4 regions of the Bacillus sp. SSR7 genome follow, and region 1 is predicted to be linked to each of the others. Evidence: riboswitches for the same ligand, from Rfam matches in the RefSeq annotation. Region 1 holds a riboswitch; each other region holds the start of a gene.
What was found. Region 1 has a riboswitch for S-adenosylmethionine ahead of AC0NJG_RS12290 (amino acid ABC transporter permease). Riboswitches for the same ligand answer to the same signal wherever they lie in the genome.
Positions count from the first base shown of each region.

Region 1 (4,397 bases):
TTCTAACTTTTCGCTCTTTTTGGCAAATGGAAATGCAATCTCTCCCCATTTAAGTGGACCAAATCCTACTTTCACATTATCTAAATCTGCCTTTTTAATTGTTGTTTCTACTTGTACTTTATCATTATAGTAAGCATCTACACGACCAAGTCCTACTTCATTCAATTCTGCTGTTGGATCTTCTGAGAACGTTTTAATTGTAAAAGCATTATTTTTATTTAAAGCTTTTAATTCTTGTTCCCCGGCTGTACCAAGCCCAACGCCTACAGTCTTTCCTTTTAGATCTTCTAGTGATTTAATTGTATTATTATCCTTCTTCACTGCGAAAACAGATCCCGAATATACATATGGGATTGAAAAATCATATTTCTTTTTTCTTTCCGGAGAAACGGATAATTCATTCGCAATTGTATCAATACGATCTGAGTCTAATAAACCGAATAATCCTTCAAAATCAGAAACATTCCATTCAACTTTATATCCAGCTTTTTTAGCAGCTGCTTCAATAATTTCAGCATCAAAACCTTTTACTTTCTCACCCTCTTTAAAAATAAATGGACTACGCCCTGCAGACGTCCCAACTTTCACTACTTTTTCATCTGTTTTTTTGCTCGCTGTATCTGAATCACAAGCAGATAAAAGCCCAAACGATACTGTTAATGCCAATGTTAGTAATAATGATGTTTTCCTCATAATTTTTCCTCCTAAATAACGAAATGATTGCCTTCTTCTGAAGCATTCAATTGTCGTAAAAACTTTTTCGTACGCTCATTTTGTGGATTCCGAAAAATTTCTTCCGGTGTTCCCTGCTCTACAATAATGCCATCAGCCATAAATATAATATGGTCTGCTACTTCTTTTGCGAAATTCATTTCATGTGTGACAATAACCATCGTTACATGCTGCCTTGCCAAATCCTTAATGACTTGCAATACCTCGTTCACTAATTCTGGATCAAGTGCAGAAGTCGGTTCATCAAACAATAATACAGCGGGATTTAAGGCCATTGCCCTAGCAATACCTATTCTTTGTTGTTGCCCACCTGATAACATCGTTGGGTAGAAATTTTCTTTTTCAGCTAAACCTACTTGTTTTAATATTTCTCTTGCTATTTTTTTTGCTTCTTCTTCACTTTTTTTCTGTACAACTGTTAATGGAGTTGTAATATTTTGCAATGATGTTTTATTTTTAAATAAATTATAGTTTTGAAAAACCATTGCTGTTTTTTGGCGTAATTTTATTATTTCCTTTTTATAAAGCTTCTTCGCATGAATCTCTAAATCTTCAATTCTAATACTTCCATCCTCTGGGTGTTCTAATAAATTTAAACATCTTAATAGTGTCGATTTACCTGAACCAGAAGGTCCAATAATGACTACTACCTCCCCTTTACCGACAGTAAGTGAGATTCCTTTTAGTACTTCATTTTGTTTGTAAGACTTATACAAATCTCTTACCTCAATCACACATATCACCTCATTTCTATTACAAGTATGGTGCATCAAGTTTCTTTTCTAACCTTTTCTGCCCCCAGCTAATTACAATTGTAATAATCCAATATACAATCGCTACTGCTAAGTAACTTTCCATATAACGATACGATTGTGCCGCTAACATTTTCGCTTGCGCTAAAATTTCAGCCACCCCAAGTGCAAAGGATAACGAAGATTCTTTTAACAATCCAACAAAATTATTTCCAAGTGATGGTACTGCAACACGAATAGCTTGTGGAAAGATAATCTGTTGCATAGCTTGCGCCTTTGTCATTCCAACTGATAAACAAGCATCCATTTGTCCTGATTCCACAGCATTTAATGAACCCCGAATAATTTCTGACAAATACGCTGCATTATTTAAACTGAGACCAATTAAAGTCGCTTGCATCGCTGTAAGTACTGTAAAGGTTGGGAATATTTGCGGCAATCCGAAATACAACACGAACAATTGAACTAATAAAGGTGTTCCTCTAAAGAAAGATATATATACTCTTGCAATAGAATATAAAAATTTCGTTTTGTTTTTCGTTATGATCGCCAAACCTATCCCTATAACAAAAGAAATAATCATTGAAACTACAGTAATTCCTAAAGTTATGTATACATACTTAAATAATTGCGGAAAACTTTCTAAAAAATACGTTACATCAAACTTCACTCTATCCCCCCTCTCTAAATAAAAAACTCTTCTTACACATATAAGAAGAGTTGAATGTTAATCCATTTCCCCTCATCTTCCAAACGCTTCATACGTTTGCTGGACTTAGCACAGTACTTTTATAGCCTGTTGCTGAGATTTCATCGGGCCAGTCCCTCCATCTCTCTTGATAAGAAAACTAATAAATTTTTCCATTTATTAAGTTGTTATTATGAAGAATACAGTTAATCATTCATAATGTCAATAGGAAAACTAAGAATTAAATTCGATAATGTGAAACTTTAATCAGTGGGAGTTTTCTTCATCCCCCACCTAACTTCTTTTCTTTCGCTGAATTTTGAGGTGGGGGTCTTACTGCCCATTAAAGCGGGATAAATTCCCGAACATCTTGTTCCTCACATTCACCTAGTCTTGAAATGTATCACTAATACTGAATAAACTACACAGAAAAAGCCATTATTTCTATTGTTAATAGAAATAATGGCTTTTTCTAGATTATTATTCTTATCGCATTTTATGTACTTCAGCAACTAACTTTCCGCCCTGAATACCCATATAAAGTTTCACAGGTGCATCATTCGTGTTTTCAAACACTAAATCTAAGTATGGATATGCAATTGTAGCATCTCTTCCTTGTGGAACGTAACCTACCGTTTTAGAATGTGTTGTTCTCTCTACCATTTTCAAACCAGCTTGATCTGCTGCATTGTATAATGTTGATGATGTTTGACAAACACCACCGCCATATCCATCTACTAACTTACCATCTACAATTTCTTTTCCTAATTGATATCCTTTATCCGGTGTTGTATCACCAATTAATGCATTGAAAGAGAAACTGTCCCCTTTCGCTAATACAACTCCATTTATACTCGCTGCTGATAAACGAATATTTTCAATACGTCCACCTGTTGAGCCACCTAAATTCGTTTCATATCTACCAATTACCGTGCCACTTCCTTGCGCATCACTTAATGTAGCGGTAGGTTTTTTCTCAACAATAGGTAATTGATAGGAAGAATCCCACATACCTACGTTTAATAATTTATTTACTAATTCTTTTTCCATTAATTCATAAGAAGGTTTTCCTTCTTGCCAACTTCCATCAGGTCCTAGACGTGAAGGGACCATCTTTTTGTCAACATTTTTCCCAACTTCCCTAGCAACCTTCTCAACTGATTTTTTAAATTTCGCTTCATCTTCAAAATAACCTAGACTCGACAAATCTAGCTTTTTCACTTCCGTACCTGTACGACCATCTACTAAACTAATAGAATCCTGTACTTCTGCTTTAGCCTCTACCGTGTGGCCACCAATATCACTTACTAATGCAACATCACTTACTTTTGTACCACAGCCACTCACTACAGCTACACATAAAACCCCAACTAATATACCCTTTACTTTACGGAACAATATACTCTCCCCTTTTCCCCAATACTACTTTTATGTATTATTTCATTTTTATGTATGTTTTGTTACAATCATTTTACAATATATTTATAAATTGTTACAAGTTATTTTTTACTCTATATAAATTACTCTTTTCTTTTCCAAATGTCTATACATATTTACATAAAAGTTTGAGTTTGATAGAATTGTAACTTTTATGTAACCTCCCCCTATTATCCAGTATATACCATAAAACGAACGAAATTCAAATGTAAAACTCCATATTCGTATTTATAAAAAACATCCTGTGAACATAAATAGGTATTTGCCGTGCCACACTCCGCTTTTACACATACATTATGGTGAATTAACCTATTTTAAAGAAATGGAGGATGTTTTTATGTACCCCTACAATCCATACGATCCATATAACCAAAATGGTTATCAGCCTCATTATGATTTACAGGCACAATACCAACAATATATAGATCCAACAGAACAAGTTAATCCATATGATCAAACTCGACAATTCCAACTTCCAATCTCTTTTCCTGGTACTGGAAACCGTCAGTTAGAAAGACGAGTAAATGAGCTGGAACAAAGAGTACGTCAATTAGAAAACACGGTTGAGCGTAATACACGTAGATTAAACCGCTTAAACCAACGTTTACGTACAGTAGAAAACAGACTGAACATTCCATTTTCAGCATTAGAAGACGGATTTTAATTTCGGAAATAAAAAATATATAAGGAAGGGGGCTTCCCCCTTCCTTATATAAATTGACGAAAGTTTTTTCCATCTCTATACTGATAAGAGTTAATGAAATGAAACAAGGTGATAAATATGGATT
Region 1 is NZ_JBVVXV010000005.1:177,805-182,201, reverse strand. Features, by position in the region: gene AC0NJG_RS12300 (amino acid ABC transporter substrate-binding protein) at 1-693, opposite strand, end outside; gene AC0NJG_RS12295 (amino acid ABC transporter ATP-binding protein) at 705-1,466, opposite strand; gene AC0NJG_RS12290 (amino acid ABC transporter permease) at 1,486-2,154, opposite strand; SAM riboswitch class I at 2,224-2,330, opposite strand; gene AC0NJG_RS12285 (VanW family protein) at 2,659-3,570, opposite strand; gene AC0NJG_RS12280 (hypothetical protein) at 3,947-4,273, shown strand; gene AC0NJG_RS12275 (DUF3900 domain-containing protein) at 4,391-4,397, shown strand, end outside.

Region 2 (4,397 bases), on a different contig from region 1:
ATTCGGAAAAATAAAGGTTAATCTTTACAAAGAAAACGTTGCCACGTGTGACACAATCTTTTTTTATAATACATAAGGGGTTTCTTGATACACGTAATAATTTAGCCAATTAGAGAATAATAGATTTCCATGGCTTCTCCACCTTACAAGCGGCTTCTCATTTGGATTATCATGCTTAAAATAGTTTTTCGGCACATCAATATTTAACCCTTTGTCACGATCTCGTTCGTATTCTTGCTTTAACGTATCACAACTATATTCACTATGACCGAGCGCAAACACTTGTCTTCCTTCTTGTCCAATAACAAGATGAACGCCCGCTTCCTCAGAGTTGGCTAATAACGTTAACTCCTTCACTTCTCTAATGTCACTCTCTCGTACTTCCGTATGACGAGAATGCGGGGCAAAAAATAACTCATCAAACCCTTGTAACAATTTCACATGTTGCTCACGAACTTCATGTTCAAATACACCAAACATTTTTTCCTTAAGAGGATACTTTTGAACACCATAATGATGATACAAACCAGCCTGTGCCCCCCAGCAAATATGAAGCGTAGATGTTACGTTCATTTTTGAATACTCCATAATGCGTTTAAGCTCTTCCCAATAATCTACCTCTTCAAAAGAAAGGGTTTCAACTGGTGCTCCTGTAATAATGAGTCCATCAAATTTCTCATTCTCAATATCACGGAATGTTTTATAGAAACTCGTTAAATGTTCCTGTGCGACATTACGGGACAGGTGTGATTCCATATGAAGTAAATGTACATCTAATTGCAACGGTGTATTGCCAATTAAACGAAGTAATTGCGCTTCTGTGTCTTGCTTTGTAGGCATTAAATTTAATATAGCAATTTTCAATGCCCGGATATCTTGTGTTTCTGCTCGCTCCTTCGTCATTACAAAAATATTTTCCTCCTGTAACACTTTGCGAGCTGGTAAATCTTTATCAATTATGATCGGCATGTTCTTTGCCTCCGACTAGCGCTGCTTCTAAATCTGCAATAATATCAGAAACATCTTCTATACCAACCGATAAACGAATTAAATCTGATGTAACGCCAGCTAAACGCTGATCTTCAGCACTTAATTGTCTATGCGTTGTGCTAGCAGGATGTATAACGCAAGTTCGTGCATCCGCTACATGCGTTACGAGAGTTGCTAGTTTTACATTTGCGATAAATTCTTTCGCGGCTTCTAATCCTCCCTTAATGCCGAATGTTAAAACACCACTAGCACCTTTTTTCAAATACTTTTGTGCTAACGAGTAATTTTCATTACTATTTAATCCCGGATAATTCACCCATTCAATACGTTCATGATCAGCGAGCCACTTAGCAACTGCAAGAGCATTTTCACTATGACGCTCCATTCGTAAATGCAATGTTTCTAAGCCGATATTGCTAATATATGCATTGAATGGGCTCATACAATTTCCATAATCTCTTAATAGCTGAACACGTGCTTTCACAATATACGCTGCTGCACCAAAATTTTGAATGTAACTTACGCCGTGGTAACTTGGATCAGGTTCAACAAGTTCAGGATATTTCCCATTTGTCCAATCGAAGTTCCCTCCGTCAATAACAATGCCGCCTAACGAACTTGCATGACCATCAATATATTTCGTCGTAGAATGGACGATAATATTTGCTCCGTGCTCAAATGCTTGGCATAAATAAGGAGTTGCTAATGTATTATCCACGATAAAAGGTACTTCCAACTCTTTCGCTGCATCTGAAAACTCTTTGAAATTTAAAACGTTCATCGCCGGATTTCCTAGCGATTCTGCATAAACAAGTTTCGTCTTATCATTAGCAAGGGCCACAATTTCATCAGCAGTTAAATTCGGATTAAAGAATGTAACATCAATACCAAGCTTACGCAAACTCACTCCAAATAAATTAAACGTCCCGCCATAAACTGTGGAAGAACAAAGCAAGTGGTCTCCACTACTACAAATATTTAAAACGGCAAGCATAATAGCAGCCTGCCCAGAAGCCGTTGCAACAGCTCCTACACCACCCTCTAAATCCGCTAACTTTTGCTCAAATGCAGCTAAAGTAGGATTTCCAATACGCGTGTAGATATATCCTTCTGCCTCTAAATTAAATAGCGCTGCTAAATCATCTGAAGTATCGTATTTATACGTTGTACTTTGATAAAGCGGTAAAACACGCGGTTCACCATTTTTTGGAGTATAGCCACCTTGCACACAAATTGTTCCTTTTCCCCATGATTCTCCCATCTTTTATTCTCCTTTCTTTTATACAAAATAAAAAACTGCCCCTTTCCTGAAAACAAGAAAGGAGCAGTTTGAAAACACGCTCTAAAGGCTCTTTCTTATCTCTCAGGGTTATTACCTGCAGGATTTGGCACAATTCCGTTATACGGCTGTTGCCAAGGTTTCATCGGGCCTGTCCCTCCACCTTTTCTTGATAAGACTATGCAATTACCGTTGATTTTATAGCAATAATTTCCTAATGTCAATCAGTTTTTCTGAATGTTCTAAATTAACTACAAATAATTTAATGTACATAACAAAAGAAATATATTCCATATTCATTTGAAAAAGACCTTTTAAAACCCTCAATTAATATATAGAATTAAATAAGTAGTTTAACTGTATACATTTCAGATTCTCACGAGACCTCAATATATTGAATAAGCCACCCTTTCAAAAAGATACTATACATATTCATTTCATTTCACAGTAGCATATTTAATCCTTTTGACATTAAAACTTACATAACGGAGGTATAACATGACAAACCAGAAAGACATGCACTATATACTCGCCCTATACGGCATTCTATTAGGCTCTATAGTCGGCGCAACAGTCTGGTTATTTTTAGTTACAATAAATATCGGCATTCACTTTATTTGGGGATACTTACCTACTATCTTCTCTTCTCCCCCGTATTACACCATTTGTGTAACAACTATCGGTGGTATTCTTGTTGGTTTAACTCAAAAATACTTCGGTACATATCCACGCCTTATGCCGGAAGTAATGAGTGAATATAAAAAAACAGGTAGAATTGAATACCGTTTCGTACATAAAGCCACTTTAACTGCGATTATCGTTTTAATATTTGGAGCTAGCTTAGGTCCTGAAGCAGCACTTGTTGGCATTATCGGTGGGCTTTGTACATGGGTCGGGGATCGCTTTACATTCGCCTTAAAAGGAATGAATGAACTAACAGAAGTTGGGATTGGTGCTACTTTAAGTGTAATTTTTAACGCGCCATTATTCGGTTATTTAGCTCCAAGTGAAAATGAGGGAGAGCAAATTAACGAATTCTCTAAAGGAAAAAAAGCAATTGTATATTTGGCTACCACTTTCGCTGGTTTTTCCGTTTATTTATTACTTAGTAAATTTGATAATCGTGGATCCTTTATCGTTAATTTCGGAGAAGGTTCTCTTTCTCTTAATGAATGGATTGCATTTCTTCCACTTGCTAGTATTGGTGCTATAGTTGGATTCTTTTATTTCAAATTAGAGTTCACATTAGAGAAATTAATCCATCCCTTAAAAGAATACAAACTATCGCTTGGAATTATCGGTGGCATTTTATTAGGGATTGCAGGAACTTTTCTCCCATACACATTATTCTCCGGAGAACATCAATTAAAAGATTTAGTCGTTGAATGGAGCCATTTATCCTTCTGGGTACTACTTCTTTCAGGGGTTTTAAAATTATGTATTACTGCTGTTTGTTTAAATACAGGCTGGCGCGGTGGACATATTTTCCCAATTATATTTTCTGGGTCAAGTATCGGATATGCTATAGCGTCCATTGCCCCAATAGATCCAATCGCTTCGGTCGCCATCGTCACGACAGCAATTTCAAGCTATGCACTAAGAAAACCAATTGCTATAACATTACTATTACTCATGTTTTTCCCGCTCAATTTACTATTACCGATGCTTGGGGCAGCAGCAATTGGTAATGCATTTCCACTTCCTAAAAATAACGAAGCTATAAACGAATAGAAATAGGCAGTAGGGACGAAAGTTCCACTGCCTATTCTCATTACACATGTTGCTTCAATAACGCGTATAACTCTTCAAAATTTTGCACTTCATATGTTGGCACAATCCCGCTATTATTAAATTTCTTTTCTGGATTAAACCAACAAGTATCAATTCCCGCTACATATCCACCTTTCATATCAGCGCTTAACGAATCCCCAATAATGAGCCCTTCTTCAGGAACAAAGTTAGGAATCCTTTCAAAAACATAATCAAAATACTCTTTCATCGGCTTTTGATAACCTGTATCTTCAGAAACGAAAATATCTTGAAACAAGGCATGTAATCCTGCATTACGTAATCGTTTATCTTGCGTCTTAGAAATACCGTTTGTCACAATATATAAATCGTACTCACT
Region 2 is NZ_JBVVXV010000015.1:99,670-104,066, reverse strand. Features, by position in the region: gene metA (homoserine O-acetyltransferase MetA) at 64-969, opposite strand; gene AC0NJG_RS22420 (bifunctional O-acetylhomoserine aminocarboxypropyltransferase/cysteine synthase) at 953-2,251, opposite strand; SAM riboswitch class I at 2,344-2,448, opposite strand; gene AC0NJG_RS22415 (chloride channel protein) at 2,768-4,000, shown strand; gene AC0NJG_RS22410 (YjjG family noncanonical pyrimidine nucleotidase) at 4,041-4,397, opposite strand, start outside.
Region 2: linked by a shared signal. The riboswitch ahead of AC0NJG_RS22420 (bifunctional O-acetylhomoserine aminocarboxypropyltransferase/cysteine synthase) and the one ahead of AC0NJG_RS12290 (amino acid ABC transporter permease) in region 1 are both predicted to bind S-adenosylmethionine.

Region 3 (4,397 bases), on a different contig from region 1:
ATCTTTCGGATAGTAGTTTTGAAGTAATACTTCATAACTTTCCATTCTTACATCAGCAGGAATATCATCCGACTTCGTTTCCCCAACGAGCGGATTTAAAAAGAGGCCATCTACAATTTCAAGAGCAGATTTTTGAATATATTCATGGGCACGATGTACCGGATTTCTCGTTTGGAATCCAACTACTGTTTTCCAACCACGTTTTTTAAATTCTTCTCTCGTTTCAATTGGATCTAAATGATAAGAAGGAAACAGATTATTTTCAAAACGTTTCGTAAGAACAATAGCTCCTCCGATGTAAACGTTCGGTCTTTCGTATAATTTTTTCACTCCAGGATGAGCCTCATCCGTCGTTTTATACACTAGTAACGCTTCTTTTTCCTTATCAGGCACAAAAATATCTTCTATTTGAATAACACCATATACATTTCCACCGTTAACAAGTTTTACTTCCTCTCCAACTTTTAGCGTCTCTGCTACTTCTTCTGTTACTGGTAATGTAATTGGTATACTCCAAACGCTCCCATTAGCTAAACGAAGCGTTTCTACAACCGAATCATAATCTTTCTTTCCTAAAAAACCAGTAAGCGGGCTATATCCTCCTGTCGCTAATAGTTCTAAATCACTTAACGCAATGTTATCTAGCCCAATTTCTTTTTTAATTTGTGATACGTCGTATGTCTCGTCTATTCGATTTATTAATTCGTTTCTTGTACTCATTTTCTATACCCTCTCTTAGCTTTATTTTCAAATTCATCTTATTGGTAATGAAGACCACATTCAGTTTTCACTTTCCCAGCCCATCTACCATCTCTCGAATCGCCACCCTCTCCTACAGGCAACGTACACTTCTCACACCCAATACTTGGATATCCAATGTCATGTAATGGGTTATAAGGCAAGCTATGTTTGTATACATATCTCCATACTTCTTTCCACGTCCAATGAATGAGCGGACAAACTTTAATAGATTGAAAGCGATGATCTAGATTTATAAACTTTGTATGCTTACGGGTTTCTGATTGTTCCCTTCTCAATCCCGATATCCACGCTTTTTCATTCGCTAATGATGCTTCTAAAGGTAAAATTTTTCTAATCTTACAACAGAGATTGGGATTGCTTTCCCATAGCTTGTCACCATGCGCTTTGGCTTGTTCATCAAGTGTAAGTTCTGGCTGTTTTTCTATAATATTCAATAAAGGAAATCGTTCCCGCACTTTTTGAATTAATTCATACGTTTCTTGAAAATGTACGTTTGTATCCAAAAATACAACTTTAGCAGATGGATTTACTTGGTTAATAAGATGCAGCAGTACCATCCCTTCCACTCCGAAGCTACATGCGTATACAATTTCACTTTTATATTCTTTATAAGCCCAACTTAATACAGATAATGCGCCTTTCGTTTCATCTTCTTCTGAAAATGAAACATCATTTTCTTCCCACGTTTCATACGTCAACATGTTTTTTCCCCCTGTAAAAGCAAAAAGACGGTTTTAACCTAATGAAATAGGTTAAAACCGCCTCTAGTTTTTCTAGTCAGCGCTTTTTACTTTAAACGTACTTTTTCACTTTTCTCTAATTGAATGACTTTTCCATCTTGCACAACAATTGTAATTGAACCATATTTCATATCAGCAAGCATCGCTTCAATTTTCTCAGATACTTCCTCAAAATGTTCCCGTACGCTCACGCGAACAGCCCCCCTTTTTATTCATAAAAAAAATCTTTCCCATTTCGAAAAGACTGTTCGGTAATATATTTTACCTTATCTTTCAAAATGGATTCCATTTTGCTGGATTTAGCACCTTGCTTTCTATAAGCAGGTTGCCGAGCTTCGCCGGGCCAGTTCTCTCCGCTTCTCTTGATAAGCTTTGTATTTGTATTTTATCACAATTCTGATTTTTTTCAATCCTAGTTTTCCGATATATTTTAATTACTTTATTTTATAAAAAAGGAATTGCCCATCCGAACAACTCCTTTTTCCTCATTTAAACAAGTTCTTTTATACGTATGCGATCGTTCCCAATAATATTTTCATATGTTTCGCGCTCTACAACAATTTGTGATGTACCACCTTTCGCGAAGACGACAGCTGGTCTACGAATCCGATTATAATTATTCGCCATTGAGTACCCGTATGCCCCTGTACACGAAATTGCTAGTAAATCCGCAGAAGCAACTTTCGGTAGAGTAATATCCCAAATTAACATATCCCCACTCTCACAGCACTTCCCTGCAATCGAAACAACTTCCTCGTTCTCATCATTCCCTCGATTCGCTAACATCGCTTCATAACGAGCGTTATATAAAGCAGGTCTTAAATTATCAGTCATCCCACCATCCACTGACACATATTTCCGAATACCAGGAATGTCTTTCACAGATCCGACTGTATAAAGTGTCGTTCCAGCATCACCTACAATGCTACGACCTGGTTCAACCCATATTTCTGGTAGTGGATATTCACATACTGTAAATTGTTCTCTCACCGCACTTGTTACAGCTCGCACATATGTCTCAAGAGTTAATGGTGTATCGGACTCTGTGTAGCGTATTCCGAATCCTCCCCCTACATTTAGCACTTTTACTACATAATTTGTTCGCTCTCTCACTTTTTTTAAAAATTGATGAAGAACTTCAATCGCTCGCACAAAGCCGGCTGTTTCAAATATTTGTGATCCGATATGTGAATGAATTCCTAACACGTTATAATTTGATTTTTGTAAAGCAAGCTCAATTGCCTGCATCGCTTGACCATTTGACACGCCAAATCCAAATTTTGAATCATCTTGACCTGTTGTAATATATTCATGTGTGTGCGCCTCTACTCCGGGCGTTACACGAATTAATATGTTCACAAATTTCCCATGTTGCACTGCTAAATCATGCAAAATTTCTAATTCTAAAAAATTATCTACGACAAAACAACCAATATTTGCCTGAAGAGCCATCACAATTTCTTCATCTGTTTTATTATTGCCGTGAAAATGAATGCGCGATGCCGGAAATCCTGCTTGAAGCGCAGTATATAATTCTCCTCCAGAAACAACATCTAATGACATATTCTCTTCACGAGCTACTCGGCACATCTCCATGCACAAGAACGCCTTGCTTGCATATGCTACTTGATAAGAGAAACCACTTTCTTTAAAAGCACGATGAAACGCGCGGCACTTTCCTCGAATTGACTCTTCATCGTATACATAAAGTGGTGTTCCGTATTGTTTTGCTAGCTGCGTCGTGTCGCACCCTCCAATTTCTAAGTGTCCTTGCCCATTTATTCGGCTTGTGCCGTGTAAATACATTTGAATTCCTCCCTTATTTCCTCTAAAACTCATAACCCCAATCTTCTATTCATTGCAGCACGCTTTTAGATAGACAAAAAACGCGCGGAACAATGTTCACACGCGTTTCTTATTAGGAAAAATATATATTGAAAAAATAAACGAGTTGTTATCTCCTCAAAATAAGAAACCGCATCAACATCTCCAAATAGCTCTCCATAAAATAAATCTTATGACAGTACTACATTTATTCAATGCAGTCCCAATATATGAATAAGATGGTTATTCTTATATTTCGGCAATAGTCCCTTTCAACCTATGATCACAGATTCCATTAAATCTCCCATAGCTTACTCTTTCCTATCGCGGCCTCTACCTTTGAGAGTAGATGAGGTAAGTCTATTTAATTTTCAAACATCTAATTGTTGCTATTAACAATACCAAAGGATCATTTTATTTGTCAAACAATTTTTTATATTGCTTTTTTACAGTTTAGTTTCGTATCGTTTGGTAAGCGCTTTACTGAAACCTTTGTCACTTCCCATTCGCCTTCTTCGTTATTAAATGTAATCGTTACCTTCTCAAAGGGTGGCGCAATTTTCCCGGCAACACGTTCATACTTTGTCACTTCAATACTTGCTTGAAATAAATATGTACCACTATACACTTTTTTTAAACTAATAATTTTAGGACATTGATAAGGCTTCAAGCTCCCATATTGTTTTTCAATTGCTTTATTTATTTTCGGGAATAACACAGAATAAAGGGCATCTTCCATAAGAGGTGCATCATATTGAGCTACCGACACACTTGGTGAAGCAAAAAGTATAACACTACTGCATACTATAAAATATAATAATTTTCGCATTATAACCTCCGTATTGTTACACGATTCTTTCCGCGCACGATAATAATCATACATAGAAACTCCATTTTATTGTCTCCTACTGCCCTTTTTCTACTCAATTGTTATAAAAAAGTCCACAACTCTCTTTTATTTTCGTATAATGATACTCATAGTATAATAAACATAATAATAAAGGACTGTTCGTATATATAAAATGAGGCGCTAATCAAATAGGCCCACAAGAACCGTCATGCTTTTTAGGA
Region 3 is NZ_JBVVXV010000003.1:286,613-291,009, forward strand. Features, by position in the region: gene sat (sulfate adenylyltransferase) at 1-720, opposite strand, end outside; gene AC0NJG_RS08785 (phosphoadenylyl-sulfate reductase) at 759-1,463, opposite strand; gene AC0NJG_RS08790 (YezD family protein) at 1,550-1,693, opposite strand; SAM riboswitch class I at 1,766-1,874, opposite strand; gene lysA (diaminopimelate decarboxylase) at 1,992-3,308, opposite strand; lysine riboswitch at 3,489-3,670, opposite strand; gene AC0NJG_RS08800 (DUF3888 domain-containing protein) at 3,760-4,155, opposite strand.
Region 3: linked by a shared signal. The riboswitch ahead of AC0NJG_RS08790 (YezD family protein) and the one ahead of AC0NJG_RS12290 (amino acid ABC transporter permease) in region 1 are both predicted to bind S-adenosylmethionine.

Region 4 (4,397 bases), on a different contig from region 1:
ATCCAACCTTTCAAATCTAAACGAACTGTTGCTTTTACCTCTTCTTCACCACTGCGTGCAATCCAATAATACCAACCATATACATTAAAGATAAATTGAAAGCCTGCCAATACTGCCATTGCATATAAACCTTGTGTAATGAAAATATATATAAATACCGCGACCGTAATCATGCCAAACAAAAAATTAGATACCTTTTCCCTCGCTAATAACCAAACATTAATAATCCCCATAACCGATGCAAAAATTTCAATATAACTCGATTGAATATAAAATCCAACCAATACGCAAATAATACTAGAAACGACTAAAAAAAGCGGACTTCTAATCATGATCATCTCTCCCCAGATGTATAATAAAGTGAAACTTTAATCAGCCCTCACCAATCGGGCTTTTATGGGCAGCCCGCCCCCCACCTAACTTCTTTGCTTTCGCTGAATTTTGAGGTGGGGGTCTTACTGCACATTAAAGCGGGATAAATTCCCTATCACCAGTATAAGTAATAGCCTTTACCATGAATTCCCTCCTTTTTATTATCCATTCTACCTACAGGAAGCCTTTTCTTTTTACAAAATTCTCTTAAAAATGGTATCGTTTTTTATAACATATCTCCACTAGAAAGGAATAAAGGATATGCTAACTAAACATCGAATTCTATTTATTGGTGCTGGTCGTATGGCAGAAGCCATATTTTCCGGGTTACTGAAAACAAGCAAAGAATACATCGAAGAAATTATCGTTTCTAACCGAAGCAACGTAGAAAAACTGGAACAATTACAAACGCGATATAATGTGTCTACTACAACAGATTGGAAGCAGCATGTTACATCTGTTGATACGATTGTTTTAGCAATGCCGCCTTCTGCACATGAAGGTTTATTAGCGGAATTATCTCCGTTACTATCGAATCAACTTGTCGTAACGGTAGCCGCTGGCATTGGCCCATCTTATTTAGAAGAAAGACTTCCCGAGGGGACACCTGTTGCTTGGATTATGCCAAATACAGCTGCTGAAATCGGAAAGTCTATCTCCTTATATACAATGGGACAATCGGTAACCGAGATGCATCAGGAAACCTTGCAACTGCTTTTAAGAGGTATTGGTACTTCGCAACTTTGTACTGAGGAAGAAGTTCATCAGCTTACTGCAGTTACGGGAAGTGCACCAGCTTTCCTTTATTACTTTGCTGAAAGCTTAATTGAAGCAACAAAAAGTTATGGAGTTGATGAAGCAACCGCAAAACACCTTGTCATTCAAATGATTTCCGGCTCTGCTTCTATGCTTGAACAAACGCAAGATCCAGCTAACCTCCGCGAACAAGTAACAACACCCGGTGGTTCCACAGCTGAAGGTCTCAAAGCTTTATATGAATATAATTTTTCAGAGGCAATTCAAAAAGCAGTAGAAGCAACAAACAAAAAAGCTAGGGGGAAATAATATGAATTTAACAAGTTTAAAAGACTATACAACATTACATAACGGTGTAAAAATGCCTTGGTTCGGTTTAGGTGTTTTTAAAGTAGAAGATGGTTCAGAAGTAATTGAATCTGTAAAAGCAGCAATTAAAAATGGCTATCGCAGCATTGATACTGCAGCAATTTATCAAAACGAAGAAGGCGTTGGACAAGCGATCCGTGAATCAGGTATTTCACGTGAAGAATTATTTATTACATCAAAAGTATGGAATAGCGATCAAGGGTATGAAACAACACTTCAAGCATTCGAAACTACATTAGAGAAATTAGGTTTAGAGTATTTAGATTTATATTTAGTACATTGGCCTGTAAAAGGAAAATATACTGAATCATGGAAAGCGTTAGAAAAGCTTTATAAAGATGGCCGTGTTCGTGCAATTGGCGTGAGTAATTTCCACATCCACCACTTACAAGACGTATTTGAAATTGCTGAAATTAAGCCAATGGTCAACCAAGTGGAATACCACCCACGTTTAGCACAAGAAGAGCTACACGCTTTCTGCAAAGAACATAACATCCAGCTTGAAGCTTGGTCACCATTAATGCAAGGCCAACTACTAGACAATCCAACATTACAAGACATTGCAACAAAATATAATAAATCAACTGCACAAATTATTTTACGATGGGATCTACAAAACGAAGTTGTAACAATCCCTAAATCTATTAAAGAACATCGCATTATTGAAAATGCAAACATCTTCGACTTTGAATTAAGTGCTGATGATATGAAAGCAATTCAAGCTTTAAATGAAGATCGTCGCGTTGGTCCAGATCCAGATAACTTTAACTTCTAATAGAAAAACCACTGCCATATGCAGTGGTTTTTCGTTAAAGAAAACTGAAAATTTAAACTATATTTCATTCGGTTGACACTTCATTATTCAAGGTGTAAGATTTTGAATTATCAAAGAAACACAAAAATTAATAAAGTTTATTCGTTTACTCATTGTATCAAGAGAGGTGGAGGGACTGGCCCTTTGAAACCTCGGCAACAGGTTCATTTTGAATACTGTGCCACTTCCTGCAAGCTTTGTGCTTGAAAGATAGAATGAGGGACTTCGTTTATATACGGGTGCATAACTTGTACGTAAAAATCCCTCTTTCTCAATATGAAAAGAGGGATTTTTTATTTTTCATTTCCCTCATCATCATCCAAACTTAATTATTTAGGAGGAAAATCAAATGAAAAAGAAGTTTGTACCCGGTATTGCATCAGTTGTAGGAGTAAGTATTTTATTAACTGGTTGCGGTAGTTATAAAAACGAAGCAAGCGGAGCAAATGCAAAGGACGAGGCACCTAGTAAACAGGTTTTAAACTTATCTTCACCTACTGAAATACGAACAATGGATACGGCTCGTGCTACAGACACTGATTCTGGCCAAGTAATGAGAAACGTATTTGAAGGCTTGTATAATCTTGGTGAAGGTAACAAACCTGTCCCTGGTGTTGCAAAATCTCATGAAGTAAGTGGCGATAAAACGAAATACACATTCCACCTGCGAGATTCAAAATGGTCAAACGGCACGCCTGTTACAGCGAAAGATTTTGTCTTCGCTTGGCAAAGAGCTGTCGATCCAGCAACAGCCTCTGAATATGCATTTCTATTCTTTGATATTAAAAACGCAACAAAAATTAACAACAAAGAACTTCCAGCCGACCAACTTGGTGTAAAAGCAATTGATGACCATACGTTTGAGGTAGAATTAGAACGCCCTGTTCCATATTTTATTAGCTTAACAGCGTTCCCAACATTCCTACCAATTAACGAGGAATTCTTCAAAGCACAAGGTGATAAGTACGCTTTAGAAGATAATACAATCTTGTACAACGGCGCTTTTACACTAAGCGATTGGAAGCATGAACAAAGCTTTAAATTTAAGAAAAACCCTACCTATTGGGATAAAGATACTGTCAAACTAGAAGAAATCAATTTTAACGTCGTAAAAGAAAAATCAACAGAAGTAAACCTATTCGAATCAAAACAATTAGACCGCATAAAATTAACATCTGATTTCGTTGATAAATATAAAAAAGATGCGAACTTTAAAGAACGCCCGAACGTAGGCGTACAATTTTTACGTATGAATCAACAAAACAAAATACTTCAAAACGTGTCTGCACGCCAAGCAATCGATCAAACAATTGATCGAAAATCCTTTGTAAATACGTTATTAAACGATGGATCTACACCAACTTTTGGTCTCGTTCCAAAAAACTTTGCAAAAGGAGCTGATGGAAAGGACTTCCGTACTATAAACGGAGATTTAACCAAAGTTGATACAAAATCTGCACAAGAGTTATGGAAAAAAGCTAAACAAGAGCTTGGTTCTGAAAAAATCACATTAGAATTATTAACAAGTGATGCTGACCTTGATAAGAAAACTGGTGAGTTCTTAAAAGGACAGCTAGAAAAGAATTTAGATGGATTAACAGTAAATGTGAAACCACAACCACGTAAACAACAAGTTTCACTTTTATTAAAAGGTGACTATGAAATCGGTATTGACGGCTGGAGCCCTGACTTTGCTGACCCAATTACATTCCTTGAATTGTTTACAACGAATAACCCTTACAACTTAGATCATTACTCTAATAAGGAATTCGATGAAACAATTGAAAAAGTGAAAACGACTTTAGCTGGTGATGAAAAAGCTCGCTGGGAAGCATTACTAGCATCTGAAAAAATATTATTTAAAGACTCTGTTATCGCTCCCCTTTACCAAAAAGGCGAATCTTATTTAGAACGTTCTTATGTGAAAGGAATTGTGCAAGTAGACTTTGCAGGTCAATTAAACTTCAAATGGGCACAAATTGAAAAATAAAAGGCAACCTGAATTGAAGTTTTTCTCCCCATACCAATTGTTTTATTGGAAAAATGTATTAAAAGCGGATTTCTCAATAGGAGAAAATCCGCTTTT
Region 4 is NZ_JBVVXV010000020.1:37,032-41,428, reverse strand. Features, by position in the region: gene pnuC (nicotinamide riboside transporter PnuC) at 1-332, opposite strand, end outside; gene proC (pyrroline-5-carboxylate reductase) at 634-1,437, shown strand; gene AC0NJG_RS25680 (aldo/keto reductase) at 1,439-2,272, shown strand; SAM riboswitch class I at 2,424-2,528, shown strand; gene AC0NJG_RS25675 (peptide ABC transporter substrate-binding protein) at 2,661-4,301, shown strand.
Region 4: linked by a shared signal. The riboswitch ahead of AC0NJG_RS25675 (peptide ABC transporter substrate-binding protein) and the one ahead of AC0NJG_RS12290 (amino acid ABC transporter permease) in region 1 are both predicted to bind S-adenosylmethionine.